DNA from 4 places in the Delftia tsuruhatensis genome. Region 1 is predicted to be linked to each of the others. Evidence: predicted binding sites of a transcription regulator. Region 1 holds the regulator's gene; each other region holds the start of a gene.
What was found. Region 1 encodes FNR, which switches genes on or off when oxygen is low (the NO sensors DNR and NnrR bind a similar motif). Its sites were predicted from a motif close to TTGATNNNNATCAA; they were not measured.

Region 2: a site for FNR is predicted at 2,572-2,585, ahead of cyoA (ubiquinol oxidase subunit II). Genes of this name have one in related genera too.
Region 3: a site for FNR is predicted at 2,414-2,427, ahead of L1Z78_RS20065 (MBL fold metallo-hydrolase RNA specificity domain-containing protein). Genes of this name have one in related genera too.
Region 4: a site for FNR is predicted at 2,166-2,179, ahead of L1Z78_RS21055 (FeoA family protein). Genes of this name have one in related genera too.

The regions. Positions count from the first base shown of each region.
Region 1 covers NZ_LR813084.1:4,033,833-4,038,263, reverse strand. The annotation lists gene ccoG (cytochrome c oxidase accessory protein CcoG) at 1-799, shown strand, start outside; gene L1Z78_RS18275 (FixH family protein) at 857-1,171, shown strand; gene L1Z78_RS18270 (hypothetical protein) at 1,351-1,638, shown strand; gene fnr (fumarate/nitrate reduction transcriptional regulator Fnr) at 1,721-2,440, opposite strand; gene hemN (oxygen-independent coproporphyrinogen III oxidase) at 2,601-3,983, shown strand; gene L1Z78_RS18255 (sulfite exporter TauE/SafE family protein) at 3,989-4,431, shown strand, end outside.
Region 2 covers NZ_LR813084.1:2,828,137-2,832,567, reverse strand. The annotation lists gene L1Z78_RS12850 (LysR substrate-binding domain-containing protein) at 1-578, shown strand, start outside; gene L1Z78_RS12845 (hypothetical protein) at 645-977, shown strand; gene L1Z78_RS12840 (MFS transporter) at 1,035-2,372, opposite strand; gene cyoA (ubiquinol oxidase subunit II) at 2,680-3,726, shown strand; gene cyoB (cytochrome o ubiquinol oxidase subunit I) at 3,792-4,431, shown strand, end outside.
Region 3 covers NZ_LR813084.1:4,405,603-4,410,033, reverse strand. The annotation lists gene L1Z78_RS20080 (iron transporter) at 1-296, shown strand, start outside; gene L1Z78_RS20075 (PepSY-associated TM helix domain-containing protein) at 293-1,954, shown strand; gene L1Z78_RS20070 (DUF3325 domain-containing protein) at 1,951-2,283, shown strand; gene L1Z78_RS20065 (MBL fold metallo-hydrolase RNA specificity domain-containing protein) at 2,528-3,949, shown strand; gene gorA (glutathione-disulfide reductase) at 3,974-4,431, opposite strand, start outside.
Region 4 covers NZ_LR813084.1:4,628,511-4,632,941, forward strand. The annotation lists gene feoB (ferrous iron transporter B) at 1-1,824, opposite strand, end outside; gene L1Z78_RS21055 (FeoA family protein) at 1,821-2,132, opposite strand; gene L1Z78_RS21060 (YkgJ family cysteine cluster protein) at 2,329-2,649, shown strand; gene L1Z78_RS21065 (Lrp/AsnC family transcriptional regulator) at 2,664-3,134, opposite strand; gene L1Z78_RS21070 (amino acid permease) at 3,271-4,431, shown strand, end outside.

The DNA of each region.
Region 1 (4,431 bases):
TGGCAATGCGGGCTACATGCGCGAGCAGGTCTGCAAGTACATGTGTCCCTATGCGCGCTTTCAGAGCGCCATGTTCGACAAGGACACGATGATCGTCAGCTACGACACGGGCCGTGGCGAGCCGCGCGCGCCGCGCACCAAGAAGGTGGACCACAAGGCCCAGGGCCTGGGCGACTGCATCGACTGCAAGATGTGCGTGCAGGTCTGCCCCGTGGGCATCGACATCCGCAACGGCCTGCAATACGAGTGCATAGGCTGCGGCCTGTGCATAGACGCCTGCAACTCCATCATGGACAGGATGGAGTACCCGCGCGGCCTGATCCGCCTGACCACGCAGAACGCCATGGCCGGTGCCTGGCGGCGCGCCCAGGTGCTGCGCCGCATCTTCCGGCCCCGCGTGCTGATCTACTCGGCCGTGCTGGTCGGCCTGAGCACGGCCATGATCGTGAGCCTGGCGCTGCGCCAGTCGGTCAAGGTGGACGTGATCCGCGACCGGGCCTCGCTGTCGCGCATCGTCGCGGGCGGCAAGCTGGAGAATGTCTACCGCCTGCAGATCATGAACGCCACCGAGCAGGCCCAGCGCTACCGCATCAGCGCCCACGGCCTGGACGGCCTGGAGCTGGCCTCGGAGCAGGAGGTCGAGGTCGGCCCCGCCGAGACGCGCGGCATCGCGGCGCGCCTGCAGATTCCCTACGGTTCCGCCGAGCCGGGCTCGCACACCGTATTCTTCGACATCGATGCCGTGGCGGCAGGTGCGGGCCGGGCGTCCGAGAAGGCGGTCTTCCTGGTTCCCAGGTAATGTTCCCGGAACGCGCGGCGCATGCCGCGTGTGCCGCTTGAAAGAAAGAGGTTTCCCATGTCTTCGAGTCCCGCAGTCCCTTCGGCCGCCCCGTCCGCTCCGCACCCGGACGCCGGCAAGCCCTGGTGGAAGTTCGCCCATGTCTGGCTCGTGGTGGCCGGTCCGGCCGCCGTGGTGGTGGCCGGCGTGGTCACGGCCATCATCGCGATCAATGGGGCCGACCCCGTGATCGACCCCGACTACTACCGCAACGGCATCGAGATCAATGAACGTGCAGGCGGCGCGCGCGAAGTTCCCAAGAGCCTGGCGCCCGCCGTCACAGGCCGCAACCATGCGGCCACGCCGGCGTACGACCACCCCACGGACCGCTGAACGCCGCGCATCCTTGCAGGAGGCCGCAATGCGGCCTTTTTTTGCATGGTGAACCCCGTCTCCGGCATGCGCGACGGGTGAGGGTTTCCTACAGGCCGGCGGGGCTGCGTGGGGCTTGGCGGCATGCTTTGGCGGGGCGCACAATCAACGTGCCCCTCGACAGCCCAAGGAGATCGCTGATGTTGGCCCAACGCTGGATGTGGATTGCCTGGCCTGCCTTCCTGGCGGCCGCCGTGATGGAGATGCTGGTCTTTGCCTTCGTGGACCCGCTGGAGCTGCACTGGCTCGGCGACCTGGGCTGGTCCCGCCAGGGGATCTATACGCTGGCCTTCTTCGCGTTCTGGGCCGTGACCATGCTGTCCAGCCTCATGACCATCATGCTGGGCCGCTCGGCACGCGACCTCAACGACGGCATCGTCTCCGAGCCCGACCCGGATCTGGCCCTGCAGGGACTGGGACGCGACTGATCCGCTCCCCTGGTCACCCCGCAAGCAACAAGGCCCGCTTTCGCGGGCCTTCATCATTTCCGCAAGGGGCGTCTGGCATGCCCTACTGGCATTGCTGGCTGTTGACGATGCGCTTGAGCGCATCCGTGTCCAGGATGCGCAGGTGGCGCTGGCGCACCTCGATGATGTTCTCCTCGGCGAACTTGGAGAACGTGCGGCTGACGGTCTCCAGCTTCAGGCCCAGGTAGCTGCCGATCTCCTCGCGCGTCATGCGCAGCACCAGCTCGGACTTGGAAAAGCCGCGTGCATGCAGGCGCTGCACCAGGTTGAGCACGAAGGCGGCCAGGCGCTCCTCGGCGCGCATGCTGCCCAGCAGCAGCATGACGCCGTGCTCGCGCACGATCTCGCGGCTCATGACCTTGTGCACGTGGTTTTGCAGGGCCGTGACCTCGCGCGACAGGTGCTCGAGCTTGTCGAAGGGCATGACGCAGACCTCGGCATCCTCCAGGGCCACGGCATCGCAGGTGTGATGGTCGTTGACGATGCCGTCCAGCCCGATGATCTCGCCGGCCATCTGAAAGCCCGTGACCTGGTCGCGACCGTCCTCGGTGGCCACGCAGGTCTTGAAGAAGCCCGTGCGGATGGCATACAGCGAGGTGAAGGCCTCGCCGTTGCGAAACAGCAGGCCGCCGCGCTTGACCTTGCGGCGCGTGGCCACGATGTCGTCGATGCGCTGCATCTGCTCGGCATCCAGCCCCATGGGCATGCACAGTTCGCGCAGGTTGCAGTTGGAGCAGGAGGCTTTGATGGTCTGAAGGTTCATGGAGTAAACATCAGCGGCACAGTGGCGTGCCAGTGGTGACCTCGTGGATGGCGATGAGTTGGATCAAATTGTCGCAGCAGTGCCTCAAACAACTCTTGATGTGAGTCAAGGACGGGGCCGATGCCCTGCGGCACAGTCAAGGTATTAGAGGAAAAAACCCATGACCGCTGTCACCCCAGAGCTGCTGCGTCGCTTCGACGTACCGGGGCCCCGATACACCTCGTTCCCCACCGCCGACCGTTTCGTGGAGGCCTTTGGTGCAGAGGACTATATCCTGGCGCTGCAACAACGCAAATCGAGTACCGCAGCACGTGCCATGCCTTTGTCGCTGTATGTGCATGTGCCGTTCTGCGAATCGCTGTGCTACTACTGCGCCTGCAACAAGATCGTCACGCGCCACCATGACCGTGCTGCGGTCTACCTGGACTACCTGGCCCGCGAGATCGCCCTGCACACCGCCCACTGCGGCAAGGGCCAGGCCGTCAGCCAGCTGCACCTGGGCGGCGGCACGCCCACCTTCTTCTCGGACGAGGAGCTGCGCACGCTGATGGGCCTGCTGCGCGAGCACTTCAGGCTGGAGGCCGGGGGGGAGTACTCCATCGAGGTCGATCCACGCACCGTCACCGCCGAACGCCTGGCGGTGCTCAAGGAACTGGGCTTCAACCGCCTGAGCTTCGGCGTGCAGGACTTCGACGAGCAGGTGCAGATCGCCGTGCACCGCGTGCAGCCGGCCGCGCAGGTGTTCGAGCTGGTGGCCGCCGCGCGCCGGCTGGGCTTTGCCTCCATCAATGTGGACCTGATCTACGGCCTGCCCAGGCAGACGCCCGAGTCCTTCGAGCGCACGCTGGCGCAGGTCAACGCGCTGCGGCCGGATCGCATCGCCCTGTACGCCTACGCCCATCTGCCCGAGCGCTTCAAGCCGCAGCGGCGTATCGCTTCCGAGGATCTGCCCCAGGGCGCCGACAAGCTGGCCATGCTCTCGCGCTCCATCGCGGCTTTCATGGACGGCGGCTATGTCTATGTGGGCATGGACCACTTCGCGTTGCCCGAGGATGCGCTGGCCGTGGCCAAGCGCCAGGGGCGGCTGCACCGCAACTTCCAGGGCTACAGCACCCAGCCCGACTGCGACCTGATCGCGCTGGGCGTGTCGGCCATCGGCAAGGTGGGAGCCAGCTACAGCCAGAACGCCAAGACGCTGGAGGAGTACTACGACGCCATCGACGCCGGCCAGTTGCCCGTGGTGAGAGGCCTGGCGCTGTCGCGCGACGACCTGGTGCGCCGCGCCGTCATCATGGCCATCATGTGCCAGGGCGCCGTGCTGTTCGAGCCCATGGAGCAGGCCTGGCTGCTGGGCTTTCGCGAATATTTCGCGCCCGAGATGGCGGCGCTGGAGGATCTGCAGGACAAGGGCCTGGTGCAGATCAGCGACGAGGGCTTCCAGGTCACGCCCATGGGCTGGTACTTCGTGCGCGGCGTGGCCATGCTGTTCGACCGGTATCTGCAGGCGGACAAGAACCGGGCGCGTTTTTCGCGCATCATCTAGCCCCCATGCTGTTGTCGCTGCTCTGGACCGCCTTGATCATGGGGCTCGTTGGCGGGCCCCATTGCCTTGCCATGTGCGCCGCGCCCTGCGGCGTGGTCACTTCCGGCCAGGCGGGCGAGGGCCGTGGTGCCCAGCCCGTCACCGTCCACGGGCTGCAAAGTCGTCTGTGGCTGCGCACGGCGCTGTTCCATGGCGGGCGGCTGGCCGGCTATGCCAGCCTGGGCGCCGCCTCGGCGCTGGCCATGGAAAGCCTGTCGTGGCTGACCAGCCGGACCACGGCGCTGCAGCCGTTCTGGACGCTGACCCATGTGGCGGTGATGGCCTGGGGCCTGGCCATGATGGCCCAGGCGCGCCAGCCAGCCTGGCTGGAGTCGGCGGGCCGTGCCGCCTGGCGCCGGGTGCAACCCTGGGTGTCGGCACCGGGCGGAACGCTTGCGGCCGGTTATGC
Region 2 (4,431 bases), 1.2 Mb from region 1:
CCCGGCATCCGCAGACCGTGCTGCAGTTCCACATGAACTACGACCAGATCGACTTCATCCGCGACAAGGTCAGCGTGGCCATCCGCAGCAGCGTGATCGCCGCGCCGCGCGATGCCCTGGTGCGCGAGCTGGTGACCGAGTGCGTGGGACCCGTCTGCTCGCCCGACTACCTGGCCACCACGCCGATCCACAGGTCCGGCGACCTCGCCAATGCCCGCCTGCTGGCCACCAGAACCCGGCCCGAAGCCTGGTCCGACTGGCAGGCCGCCGCAGGCTTGCCAGCGGCCGGCACGCCGCCGGTGCCGCTGTCGCCGCAGGAAAGCTATGAACATTTCTATCTGCTGATCCAGGCCGCCGCCTGCGGCCTGGGTGTGGCCATGGTGCCGCAGATGCTGGTGCAGGAAGAGTTGCGAGCAGGCCGGCTGGTGGCACCACTGGGCTTTGTGCCCGGTCCACGGCACCTGCAGCTGTGGGTGGCGCCCCATCTGGGCCGCAGGGCCGACATTCTTGCGCTGGAGAAATGGCTGGCGCAGGAGATGGGGGAGATGGCTGGCACAGGCGATCTCGCCGTTCCCTGATCCCGCTCAGGCTGCGCGCGACGGGCGCCCCGGATAATCGCCAGCCGGAACCACAGCAAGCACACCATGGCGCAACCACAGACACCCGAGCCTCATTCCAGCGAACCGCCCCCCGCCGCCAGCGCCAACGGGTCCCATCCGGCCAAGCCACCGAAAAGCAGCATCGTGCCCTGGCTCATCGGCCTGCCCGTGGCCTTTTTCGCTGTACTCATGCTGGCTGGCCAGCTGCTGTCCACGCCAGAGGGCGAGGCGCGCTGGGTGGAGCGCGAAACCATCAAGATCTGCCGCAAGGAAACCGCGCGGCCCGAGGCCGAGCGCAAGACGCAGCAGTTTGAGTCGGTGCAGGACTGCGACAGGCTCGAATTCGACTTCAAGCAGCGCTACGGTGAAAACCCCTGAGGCGAAGGCACAACGAAAAAGGCCGGCAGAGCCGGCCTTTGGCTTGCGAGGGCCAGTTCAGTCGCGCGTCTCGATGGCCCGGTTGATGCCCAGCGCCGCCAGGGTGCACAGCGCACCCGACAGCAGATAGATACCGAGCGCCACCAGCCCGAAGCGCGAGGACACACCCAGCGCCACCAGCGGAGCGAACGCGGCGCCTACCAGCCAGGCCATGTCCGAGGACAAGGCCGCGCCGGTGTAGCGATAGCGTGAGGGGAAGTTGGACGTCACCGTGCCTGCGGCCTGGCCGTAGGACAGGCCCAGCAGGATGAAGCCCACGATGATGAACACGTTGTTGCCGGCCGCGCCGCTGCCCAGCAGCCAGGGCGCCAGGAAGCTGAAGATGCCGATCAGGCAGGCCATGGTGCCCAGGGTGTTGCGCCGACCGACACGGTCGGCCAGCCAGCCCGAGACCATGATGGCCACGGCCGCGCACAGGGCGCCGACGATCTGCACGCCCAGCACATGGTTCACCGACTGGTCCGAGTACAGCGAGATCCAGGACAGCGGGAAGATGGTCACCAGGTGGAACAGCGCGAAGCTGGCCAGGGCCGCGAAGGCGCCGATCACCACGTTGCGGCCTTCGTCGCGCATCAGCGGCAGCACGCCCATGGGTTCCAGCTCACGCTGGGCCAGCAGTTCGGTATAGGACTGACCCACGACCAGCCGCAGGCGCGCGAACAGCGCCACCACGTTGATGGCGAAGGCCACGCAGAACGGATAGCGCCAGCCCCAACCGAGGAACTCGTCGGCATCGACATGGGCATAGATGAAGGCGAACAGGCCTGCCGCGAGCACGAAGCCCAGGGGAGCGCCCAGCTGGCCGATCATCGAATACCAGCCCCGTCGGTTCTTGGGAGCCGACATGGCCAGCAGCGACGGCAGGCCGTCCCAGGATCCGCCCAGGGCAATGCCCTGCCCCACGCGCAGCACCGCCAGCGCGATGATGGCGTTCACGCCCGCCTGCTGATAGCTGGGCAGGAAGGCCATGCCCACCGTGCACACGCCCAGCAGGAACAGTGCCAGCGTCAGCTTGGTCGCGCGCCCCCATCGCCGCTGAACGGCCATGGACAGCGCCGTGCCCAGCGGGCGCGCGACGAAGGCCAGCGCGAAGATGGCGAACGACATCAGCGTGCCGTCGAGCTTGGAGAGGAAGGGAAACAGCAGTGCCGGGAAGACCAGCACGCAGGCGATGCCGAACACGAAGAAGTCGAAGTACTCCGAGGACCGCCCGATGATCACGCCGACCGCGATCTCGTTGGGCGTGACATCCTCGTGGGTGTCGGCGCGGGACAGAGATTCCTTGCTCTCATAGCCTCCGGCGGGGAAGCTTGCAGTTGTGTCGAGGCCGCTCATAGATGGATGCTCCTTGTCTCGTCTCACTGACGGCTCCGTTCTACGCCCTCGCTTGATCTGGCGCAAGGGCGGTTTCACCTTGGCCGATGTCGGTGTTTATCCTGCTGCGCACCGCCCCGAAATGCGGTCTCCGGGCCGGGGGGCAGGCCCATCCCGCCCGGTCCACCCCGCCAGGTAGCAGAAAGTTCCCGCCTTCTCCTTGACGTTGGACAAAATGTCCAATGGACAAATTTATACTTCGTAATACATTTGCCCGGATCTTGTAATCCGCGTTTCTATGTAAACGCGCTCTTGTCGCGCCCCTAGCATGCTAAAAATCAAGGAACTCCGTGGGCCTGCATGGCTCACCGCGGCCGCTTTGGCAGCCAGTCTCACTGGCTGCAGCAAAGCCGTCGTGCTCAACCCGGCCGGCGATATCGCCGCGCAGCAAGGCAACCTGGTGGTCACGGCCACCTTGCTGATGCTGATCATCATCATCCCGGTGATCATCCTCACGCTGCTGTTCGCCTGGAAGTACCGCCAGTCGAACACGGAGGCCCGCTACGACCCCGAATGGCACCACTCCACCACGCTGGAGCTGGTGATCTGGTCCGTGCCGCTGATGATCATCATTGCGCTGGGCGCCATCACCTGGATCAGCACCCACAAGCTGGACCCCTACCGTCCGCTGGACCGCGTCTCGGCCACCAAGCCCTTGAGCACCGACGTCAAGCCCATGGAGGTGCAGGTCGTGGCCATGGACTGGAAGTGGCTCTTCTTCATCCCTGAAAAAGGCATCGCCACCGTCAACGAGCTGGCCGCTCCCGTGGACAGGCCCATCCACTTCAAGCTGACCGCCACCTCGACGATGAACGCCTTCTACGTTCCCGACCTGGCCGGCATGATCTACGCCATGCCCGGCATGCAGACCGAGCTGAACGCCGTGATCAACAAGCCTGGCGTGTTCCACGGCCTGGCTTCGCACTACAGCGGCGCCGGCTTCTCGGGCATGACCTTCAAGTTCCACGGTCTGAGCGACGAGGAGTTCGAGCAGTGGGTGGCCAAGGCCAAGTCCGAGGGCAAGGCCCTGACGCGCGACACCTACCTGAATCTGGTCAAGCCCAGCGAGCGCAATCCGGTCGAGCGCTTCGCATCCGTGGATGAGGGCCTGTACGACAAGGTGCTCAACCGCTGCGTCGAAGAAGGCAAGATGTGCATGCACCACATGATGGCCATCGACGCCGCAGGCGGTGAAGCCTACCTCAAGGCCGTGGGCATGAACCTGCCCCAGGATGTGTGCACGGTGCAAAACGCCGACCGCGTCGTGGCCTTCCTGGACCAGCGCGACGGCTCGGCCGCTGGCGCACAGCAATAAGCAGATAGCGGAGGCGGACGGCGGCCACGCCATCGCCCGCTCCCAAACGACCTAAGAGACTCGATATGTCTGAACATACCTCCCCGGCGCAGGCTCATTGGCTGCTGGGACGAATCACCTGGGACTCCATCCCGATGGCGCATGAGCCCATCGTGCTGGTGACCTTCATCGCCGTGGTGCTCGGCGGCCTCGGCGTGCTGGGCCTGCTCACCAAGTTCCGCCTCTGGGGCCCGCTGTGGCGCGACTGGCTGTGCAGCATCGACCACAAGAAGATCGGCATCATGTACATGATCCTCGGTCTGGTCATGCTGCTGCGCGGCTTCGCCGACGCACTGATGATGCGCCTGCAGCAGGCCATGGCCTTCGGCGACAACCTCGGCTACCTGCCCCCGCACCACTACGACCAGATCTTCACGGCCCACGGCGTGATCATGATCTTCTTCGTGGCCATGCCTTTCGTGACCGGCCTGATGAACTATCTGGTGCCGCTGCAGATCGGCGCCCGCGACGTGTCCTTCCCGTTCCTGAACAACTTCAGCTTCTGGATGACCACGGGCGGCGCCGTGCTGGTGATGATCTCGCTGTTCCTGGGCGAGTTCTCCACCTCCGGCTGGCTGGCGCTGTCCAACCTGGGCGCGCAGAACCCCGGGGTCGGGCTTGACTACTACATCTGGGGCCTGCAGGTGGCGGGCGTCGGCACGACGC
Region 3 (4,431 bases), 370 kb from region 1:
CTTCCCTGCTGCGCTACCGCGCAGCCGTGGCCTCGCGGGCCGTGGCCGCCATCGGCGGCGGCTACCTGCTGTCGGCCGCCAGCGCAGCCGTGGGCGCGCGCGTCCTGGTCTGGTTGGGCGTGGCCCGCGCCGACGCGGCGCTGGGCACGACCATGCTGGCCTTCATCGTCTATGCCGTGGCGGCCATGTGGGCCTTCGGCTGCGCCAGCGCCTGGCGCGCCTGGGCCGTGATCTGCCTGCCGGGCGCGGGCCTTGCCCTGCTGGCCTGGGTGCTGGCCGGCGGAGCGGCGGCATGAGGGTCGACGGCAAACCCGAGGGACTGCGCCAGTCCATGTCCTGGCTGCACACTTGGAGCGGCCTGCTGCTGGGCTGGCTGCTGTATGCGGTGTTCTTCACGGGCACGCTCAGCTATTTCCGCGACGAGATCAACGACTGGATGCGGCCCGAGCTGCACGGCTCGGTGCAAGGCCCCGAGACCGCGCAGCGCGCGCTGGCCACCATGCGGCGACTCGCCCCCGAGGCAGCGACCTGGACGCTGAGCCTGCCCGGCCCGCGCCAGGTGGCCGTCGAGGCCTCGTGGCGCGACAAGGGCGCGCCCGCCGGACGCGCCGGCACCAGGCGTGCCGAGCTGGACGCGGCCACGGGCGAGAAGCTGGAGCCGCGCGAGACGCGCGGCGGCAACTTCTTCTACCGCTTCCATTTCGAGCTGCACGCCATGCCGCGCATCTGGGGCCGCTGGATCGTGGGCTTCGCGACCATGATGATGTTCGTGGCCATCATCAGCGGCGTGATCACGCACAAGAAGATCTTCAGCGACTTCTTCACCTTCCGCCCGCGCAAGGGCCAGCGCTCGTGGCTGGATGCGCACAACGCCACGGCGGTGCTGGCGCTGCCCTTTCATATCGTCATCACCTTCAGCGGCCTGGTGCTGCTGATGTTCATGCTCATGCCCTGGGGCATACAGGCCGCCTACGACGGCGACACCAATGCCTACTTCGCCGACGTGCGCGCCTCGCGCGGGCTGCCGCCGGCCCTGGGGCAGGGCGGTGGGCGCAAGGAAGGGGGCGAGGCACCCCGGGCAGCGGAGCTGGCCGACATCGCGCCCATGATGGCCGAGGCCCGCCGCCGCTGGCCCGAGCATGGCGTGGGCAGCATCACGGTCAACGCGCCGGGCACCTCGCACGCCACCATCGAGCTGCGCGAAGGCGGAGCGGACAGCCTGGTCAACCGGGGCCTGCCCGACAGCCTGCTGTTCGACGGCATCACGGGCCAGATGCGCGAGCGGCCGCAGCCACAGCCCATTTCCTGGGTGCGGGCCACGGGCAATGTGGTCTCGGGCGTGCATCTGGGCCGCTTCGCCGAGCCCGCCGTGCGCTGGCTGCTGCTGCTCAGCGGGCTGATCGGCACCTGCATGGCCGCATCGGGCATGGTGCTGTGGGTGGTCAAGCGCCTGCCAGAGCGGCGCAAGCTGGGCCGCACGCCCGTCGGCCACCGCCTGGTCGAGGTGCTCAACGTGGGCTCCATCGCGGGCCTGTCGGTGGCCGTGGCCAGCTACTTCTGGCTCAATCGACTGCTGCCCGTACCCATGCAGGGCCGGGCCGACTGGGAGATCAACGGCTTCTTCCTGGTATGGCTGCTGTGCCTGCTGCATCCACTGCTGGTCTCGCACCGCAATGCCTGGCTGCAGCAGATGGGCCTGGCCGCGCTGATGTATGCGCTGTTGCCGCTGCTGGGCATGCTGGACGGCGGCGCATCGCTGGCCGCCAGCGTGCTCGATGGCCAGTGGAGCATCGCCAACTTCCACCTGCTGCTGCTGGCCCTGGCCGCCATCCACGCCAGCGTGGCCTGGTGGCTGCTGCGCGGCGAATCCGCTGCCGCTGCCCAGAAGGCGGCACGCAAAGCGCAGAACATGGCGCCTGTGGCAGCAGTCCAATCCATGGAGCGCGCATCATGATGGCCCTCGCCGCAATCTTGCTGGCCTTCGCGGCCTTCACCGTCATCGCCGCGTCCATGGATCGGCACACGGGCCAGCTGGGCACCGAGCAACTTCAGCCCGCGCGCCAGCAGGCCTGCCGCTGGGCCGGCTTCGCGCTGCTGGCCGTGTCGCTGGCACCCTGCCTGCTGCGCTGGGGGCCTTCGGTGGCCGTGGCCGCCTGGCTGGGCCTGCTGACCTTCGCCGCCATGGCGCTGGCCTTGCTGCTGACCTACGCCCCGCAGTGGGGCCGCCGCGCGGCGCCCGTGGCGGTGGCCGCCGGCGTGCTGGCCTGGGCCGTGGCGCTCTGAGCCTTCGCGACAGGCCTTTTCTCGTTGAGAGGCGGCAGGCATGCTGCGTTGGACCATGGGTGGATCCAGCGCACGGGGTGCGCAGCCTGTTGGGCCAGTGCCTGCGAGGCCCTGGCGTTCGGGGCTGACATTGACCTGCGTCATGGAGCGAGCGCTGCGGCGCCTGGGCCCTGTGCAAGAATTTGCGGGGCCCCGGCCCGGGCATGCCGCCTGGAGCCGGGGCGCCTGAAGGAACACCATTCCAATGCAAATCACCTTCCATGGCGCGGCCCGGCAAGTGACGGGTTCATGCTTTCTGGTGCAGATCCCGGGCTGCCGCTTCCTGATCGATTGCGGCATGGTGCAGGGCGGGCGCGAGGCCCGGGAGAGCAACTACCAGCCATTTGCCTTCGATCCCCGGCAGCTCGACTTCGTGCTGCTGACGCACGCACACATAGACCATTGCGGCCTGCTGCCCCGGTTGGCCGCGCAGGGCTTCGACGGGCCGATATACACCACGCCCGCCACGGCCGACCTGTTGGAGGTGCTGCTCAAGGACAGCGCCCACATCCAGGAAATGGAGTACGAGCGCAGCGAAAAGCGTGCAGGCAAGCGCCGTTGCGGCGGGCATGGTCCGCATGCCGAGGTGCGCCGGCCCCTTTACACGTTGCGCGATGTGGAGCGCTGCATGCGCCAACTGAGCACCGTGCCCTATGACCAGGAGTTCGCAGCCCATGCGCATGTAAAGGCGCGCTTTCGCGACGCGGGGCATATCCTGGGATCGGCCATCGTGGAGATCTGGGTGGCGGATGATCAGGGCGTCACGCGCAAGATCGTGGCCAGTGGCGATCTGGGGCAGCCGGGGCGTCCCATCCTGCGCGATCCCGTACCCATCGACGAAGCCGATGTGCTGCTGATCGAGTCCACCTACGGCGACCGCCTGCACAAGGACATGCCGTCCACGCTGGACGAACTGGTGGACGTGGTACAGCGCACATTGGTCCACGGCAATGTCGTGATCCCGGCCTTTGCGGTCGGCCGCACGCAGGAGATGCTCTACCACTTTCTCAGGCTGTCGGCCCAGGGGAGGCTGGGCACGTTGGACATTTTCGTGGATTCGCCCATGGCCGTGGCGGCCACGGAAATCACGTTGCGCCATTTCGCGCTGTTCGACGAGGAGGCGCGCCAGCTGTTCGCGCAGGCCCGGCAGCTGCAGCAGAAGCTGCGCATCCATTTCGTCAGCGATGTGCAGGACTCCATACGGCTCAACCGTGTGGGCGCCGGGGCCGTGATCATCTCGGCCAGCGGCATGTGCGATGCGGGGCGCGTGATGCATCATCTGCACAACAACCTGGGACGCCGTGAGTGCGCGGTGGTGATCGCCGGCTTCCAGGCCCAGGGCACGCTGGGGCGCAGGCTGGTGGATGGCGAACGGCGCGTGCGGCTGCTGGGGGACGATATCGCGGTGCGGGCCTCCGTCCACACGCTGGGAGGCTTTTCGGCCCATGCCGACCAGAAGGCGCTGCTGGGATGGGCCGGGGCCTTGCAGCGCACGCCCGCTCGCACCTTCGTGGTACACGGCGAGGAGGCAGCATCACAGGCTCTGGCACAGGCCCTGCGCCGACAGCCGGGCTGGGAGGCGGCCGAGGTGGTGGTGCCGCGTGAAGGGGAGTCCTTCGCGCTGTAGCGCCCTCCACGCGTATCCGACCCTTCAGCGCATCGTCACGAACTCCTCCGCCGCCGTCGGGTGGATGGCCACGGTGTCGTCGAAGTCGCGCTTGGTGGCGCCCATCTTGAGCGCCACGGCAAAGCCCTGCAGCATCTCGTCCATGCCCAAGCCTATGCCGTGGATGCCCACGATGCGCTCCTCGGGCCCCACGCAGACCAGCTTCATGCGCGCGGGCTGGCGGTGGCGGGTGACGGCCGTGTACATGGCGGTGAAGGCCGACTGGTAGACCTTGACCTGGCCGTCGCCGAAGCGCTCGCGCGCCTGCGGCTCGGTCAGGCCCACCGTGCCTATGGGCGGATGGCTGAAGACCACGGTGGGCACGTTCTCGTAGTCCAGGTGCTCGCCGGCCTTGCCGTTGAACAGGCGCTCGGACAGGCGCCGGCCCGCGGCCACTGCCACGGGCGTGAGTTCGATGCGGCCCGTGATGTCGCCCACGGCAT
Region 4 (4,431 bases), 590 kb from region 1:
CCGCACGGCGGCCAGCGTGGAGATGCACTGGGGCGCGAACACGAACCAGGCCAGCAGCGACAGCGCCGTGGCCAGCGACCAGGTGTGCGCGATCAGCGGGCCCAGCTGCTCGGCCATGGCCTCGTCGCTGGCGGCGGACAGCGCATAGACCGTGCCCATGGCGCTGACGGCCACCTCGCGCGCGGCCATGCCGGGCACCAGGGCGATGGCGATCTGCCAGTTGAAGCCGATGGGCGCCAGCACCACCTCCAGCCAGCCACCGATGCGGCCCGCGAAGCTGTAGCGGATGGCCGCTTCCGTCACGCCATCGGGCGGCGCCGGGTAGCTGGCCAGGAACCACAGCACGATACTCACGGTCAGGATGATGCCGCCCACGCGGCGCAGGAAGATCATCGCGCGCTCGTACAGGCCCAGGGCCAAGCTGCGCGGACTGGGCCAGCGGTAGGCGGGCAGCTCCATCAGCAGCGGCGTGGGGCCGGCACTGCGGCCCGCCAGCTTCGCCACGCCGGCCACGGCCATGGCGCTGACGATGCCCGCCACATACAGCGCGAACAGCACCAGGCCCTGGAGGTTGAAGACACCGCCCACGGTGCGCTCGGGGATGAAGGCGCTGATGAGCAGTGCATACACGGGAAGGCGCGCCGAGCAGGTCATCAGCGGCGCGATCATGATGGTCACGAGGCGATCGCGCCAGCTGGTGATGGAGCGCGTGGCCATGATGCCGGGCACGGCGCAGGCGAAGCTGGACAGCAGCGGGATGAAGGAGCGACCCGACAGCCCCACCTTGCCCATGACGCGGTCCAGCAGGAAGGCCGCGCGCGGCAGATAGCCCGAATCCTCCAGCGCCAGGATGAACAGGAACAGGATCAGGATCTGCGGCAGGAACACCAGCACGGCGCCCGTGCCGGCGATCACGCCATCGGCCAGCAGGCTGCGCAGCACGCCCTCGGGCATGTGCGCGTTGACCAGGGCCGAGACGGCGGAGACGCCGCCCTCTATGCCATCCATCAGCGGCTGCGCCCAGCTGAACACCGCCTGGAACATCAGGAACAGCGTGGCCGCCAGCAGCAGCATGCCCCACAGCGGGTGCAGCACCACGGCATCGATGCGGTCGTCGCGCCGCGTGTCCACCACGGGCTCCTGCACGCTGGCGGCCATGATGCGGGCCACCTCCTGGTGCAGCGCCAGCACCTGTTCGCGCGCATCGCCCTGCGCGGCCTGCGCCACGGCCGGCGCGGCCAGGGTGCGCGCCTCGGGCCCGTCCAGCCACTGCAGCAGTTCGCGCGCGCCGTCCTGGCGAACGCCCACGGTGGACAGCACCGGCATGCCCAGGGCGTGCGACAGGGCCTCGCGGTCGATGGTGATGCCCTGGCGCCGGGCCATGTCGCTCATGTTGAGCACCAGCAGCATGGGCAGGCCCAGGCGCCGAGCCTCCAGCACCAGGCGCAGGTTCAGGCGCAGGTGGGTGGCATCGGTGACGCAGACCAGCAGTTCGGGCGGCGCCTCGCGCGGATGCCGGCCCGCGACGATGTCGCGCGTGATGCGCTCGTCCTCGCTGTGCGCATGCAGGCTGTAGGTGCCCGGCAGGTCCAGAACACGCACGCGCCGGCCGCTGGCCGTATTCAGCCAGCCCTCCTTGCGCTCCACGGTGACGCCCGCGTAGTTGGCCACCTTCTGGCGCGCACCGGTCAGCAGGTTGAACAAAGCGGTCTTGCCGCAGTTGGGGTTGCCCAGCAGGGCCAGGCGCAGCGCGGAATCGCTGCCCCCCGGCCCCTTGGCGGGCTGCAGCGGCTGGATGAGTCTGGAAGACGGCTGCGTGCTCATGCGGCCTCCTGCGCACAGACCCTCACCAGGGCCGCTTCGTGGCGGCGCAATGCGAAGGTGGCCTGGCCCACGCGCACGGCCAGTGGATCGCCGCCGGGAAAGCCGGCGGCCACGATGCGCACGGGCTCGCCGGGCAGGAAGCCGATCTCCATCAGCCGCAGCAGCAGCTCCCGCTCGGAGGCGTCGCGCGCGGGCTGCAGCCCGACCACATGGGCCGGCGTCTGGCGCGGCAGCGTATCAAGGCCGATGGCGGCCGCATCAAGGGACCTGGAGGCCGCAGCCGCCGTCCCTGGGTTCATCGAATGCATGGCGTGTTGTATCAACTGATTTTTATTCTCATTTTGATTTTGATCGAACCCTGGCGACGGGCCCGCGCATGGTATCGGAGTGCGGGGCAGGGTTTTGCGCTGCCGGCCTTTGCCCCCTGCCCCCGCTCGGTGCGCCGCAGCCGTCACAATCGCGGCAACACGCCGACACGGCCTTCGCCTTCCAGACCCCCACGCCATGACCCATCCCTGCCTGAGCTGCGGCGCCTGCTGCGCGTCGTTCCGTGTGGATTTTTCCGTGCACGAGTCCCAGGACCATGGCGGCCGCGTGCCGGCCGGGCTGATCGAGGAAGTCACCGACCACACCTGCCGCATGCGCGGCACGGACTGGTCCCGCCCGCGCTGCGCGGCCCTGGTCGGCAAGGTGGGCGAGAAGGCCCACTGCGGCATCTACGAATGGCGCCCCTCGCCCTGCCGCGAGTTCGCCGCCGGCAGCGATGCCTGCAACCGCGTGCGCCTGCGGCACGGGCTGCCGGCACTGGACAGCGGACTGCTGTAAGGCCCCGGACCGCCCTACTCCACCGGCAGATTGGCCAACTGCCCCTTGAACTCCTGCAGCGAGAAATGCGTGTGCACCTGGCGCACGCCCGGCAGGCGGTGCAGGCGGCGCTGCAGCAGGTCGGAGTAGGCGTCCAGGTCGCGCGCGACCACGACCAGCAGGAAGTCCTCGGGACCCGAGATGCCGTGGAACATCACCACCTCGGGAATGGCGCAGACCGCCTGCTCGAAGATGCGCGAGGACTCCTCGTTCTGATGGTCTATGGCCACCATCACGAAGGCCAGCACGCCGAAGCCGATGGCGCGCCGGTCCAGGGCCGCGTGGTAGCCGGTGATCACGCCCTCGTCCTCCAGCCGCTTGATGCGCCGCCATGACGGCGATTGCGACAAATGCACGCGCTGGGCCAGCTCGCCCGAGGTCAGCCGCGCGTTGTCCTGCAGCGCGCGGATCAGCAGCCGGTCGGTTCTGTCGATCTCGATTGGCATAAACCACCTATGAATTCATGTTTCACAGAATAACTTATCCAAGATCAACGGCATTTAGGGATAACTACTAAATCACCTGCGGGATAGGCAAATAGCATCCGCCTCCGAAGCACCTACAACGACGGAGACCCACCCCATGCCTGCCTTCGAAGACATCGTCCAGCGCGAAGCCGGACTCCAGCAGCAGCTGTCCGCCGGACAGATGACCATGATCGCCATCGGCGGTGCCGTCGGCACCGGCCTGTTCCTGGGCAGCGGATTCGCCATCGGCTTCGCCGGGCCCAGCGTGCTGATCAGCTATGCCATCGGCGCGGTGATATCGCTGCTGCTCATGGGTTGCCTGGCCGAGATGACGGTGGCCCACCCGACCTCCGGCTCCTTCGGCGCCTATGCCGAGCACTACGTCAGCCCGCTGGCCGGATTCGTGGTGCGCTATGCCTACTGGGCCTGCGTGGTGCTGGCCGTGGGCACCGAAGTGACGGCCGTGGGCCTGTACATGGGCTACTGGTTCCCCGAGGTGCCGCGCTGGGCCTGGGTGGTCATCTTCTCGGGCGCGCTGATCGGCGTGAACATGATGAGCGTCAAGGCCTTCGGCGCCGTGGAGTACAGCTTCTCCATGGTCAAGATCGTCGCCATCGCGGCCTTCATCGTGATCGGCGCCTGGGTGGTCTTCGGCGCGCGCCCCGAGGGCGTGGGCTTTGCCAACTATGTCGACAACGGCGGCTTCTTTCCCAAGGGCCTGTGGGGCACCTGGGTGGGCGTGATCATCGCCATCTTCAGCTACCTGAGCATCGAGATGATCGCCGTGGCCGCGGGCGAGGCCAAGGACCCGCAGCGCGCCGTCACCAGCGCCTTCCGCTCGACCATGGTGCGCCTGGTGGTGTTCTACCTGGCCACCATCGCGCTGATGCTGGCCATCGTGCCCTGGGCCGCGGCCGGCAAGGAGGGCAGCCCCTTCGTCAAGGTGATGGAGATCATCGGCCTGCCCGGTGCCGCCAGCGTGGTCAACTTCGTGGTGCTGGTGGCCGCCCTGTCGGCCATGAACAGCCAGCTCTACATCACCACCCGCATGATGTTCAGCCTCTCGCGCGCCGGCCATGCGCCCGCCGTGCTGGGCCGCGTGAATGCACGCGGCGTGCCGCTGCCCGCGCTGCTGCTGTCCTGCCTGGGCATCGCCGTGGCCACCCTGTTCAACATCATCAACCCCGAGCAATCCTTCATGCTGATGATGGCCGTGGCCATGTTCGGCGCCATGTTCACCTGGTTCATGATTTTCGTGACCCACCTGTTCTTTCGC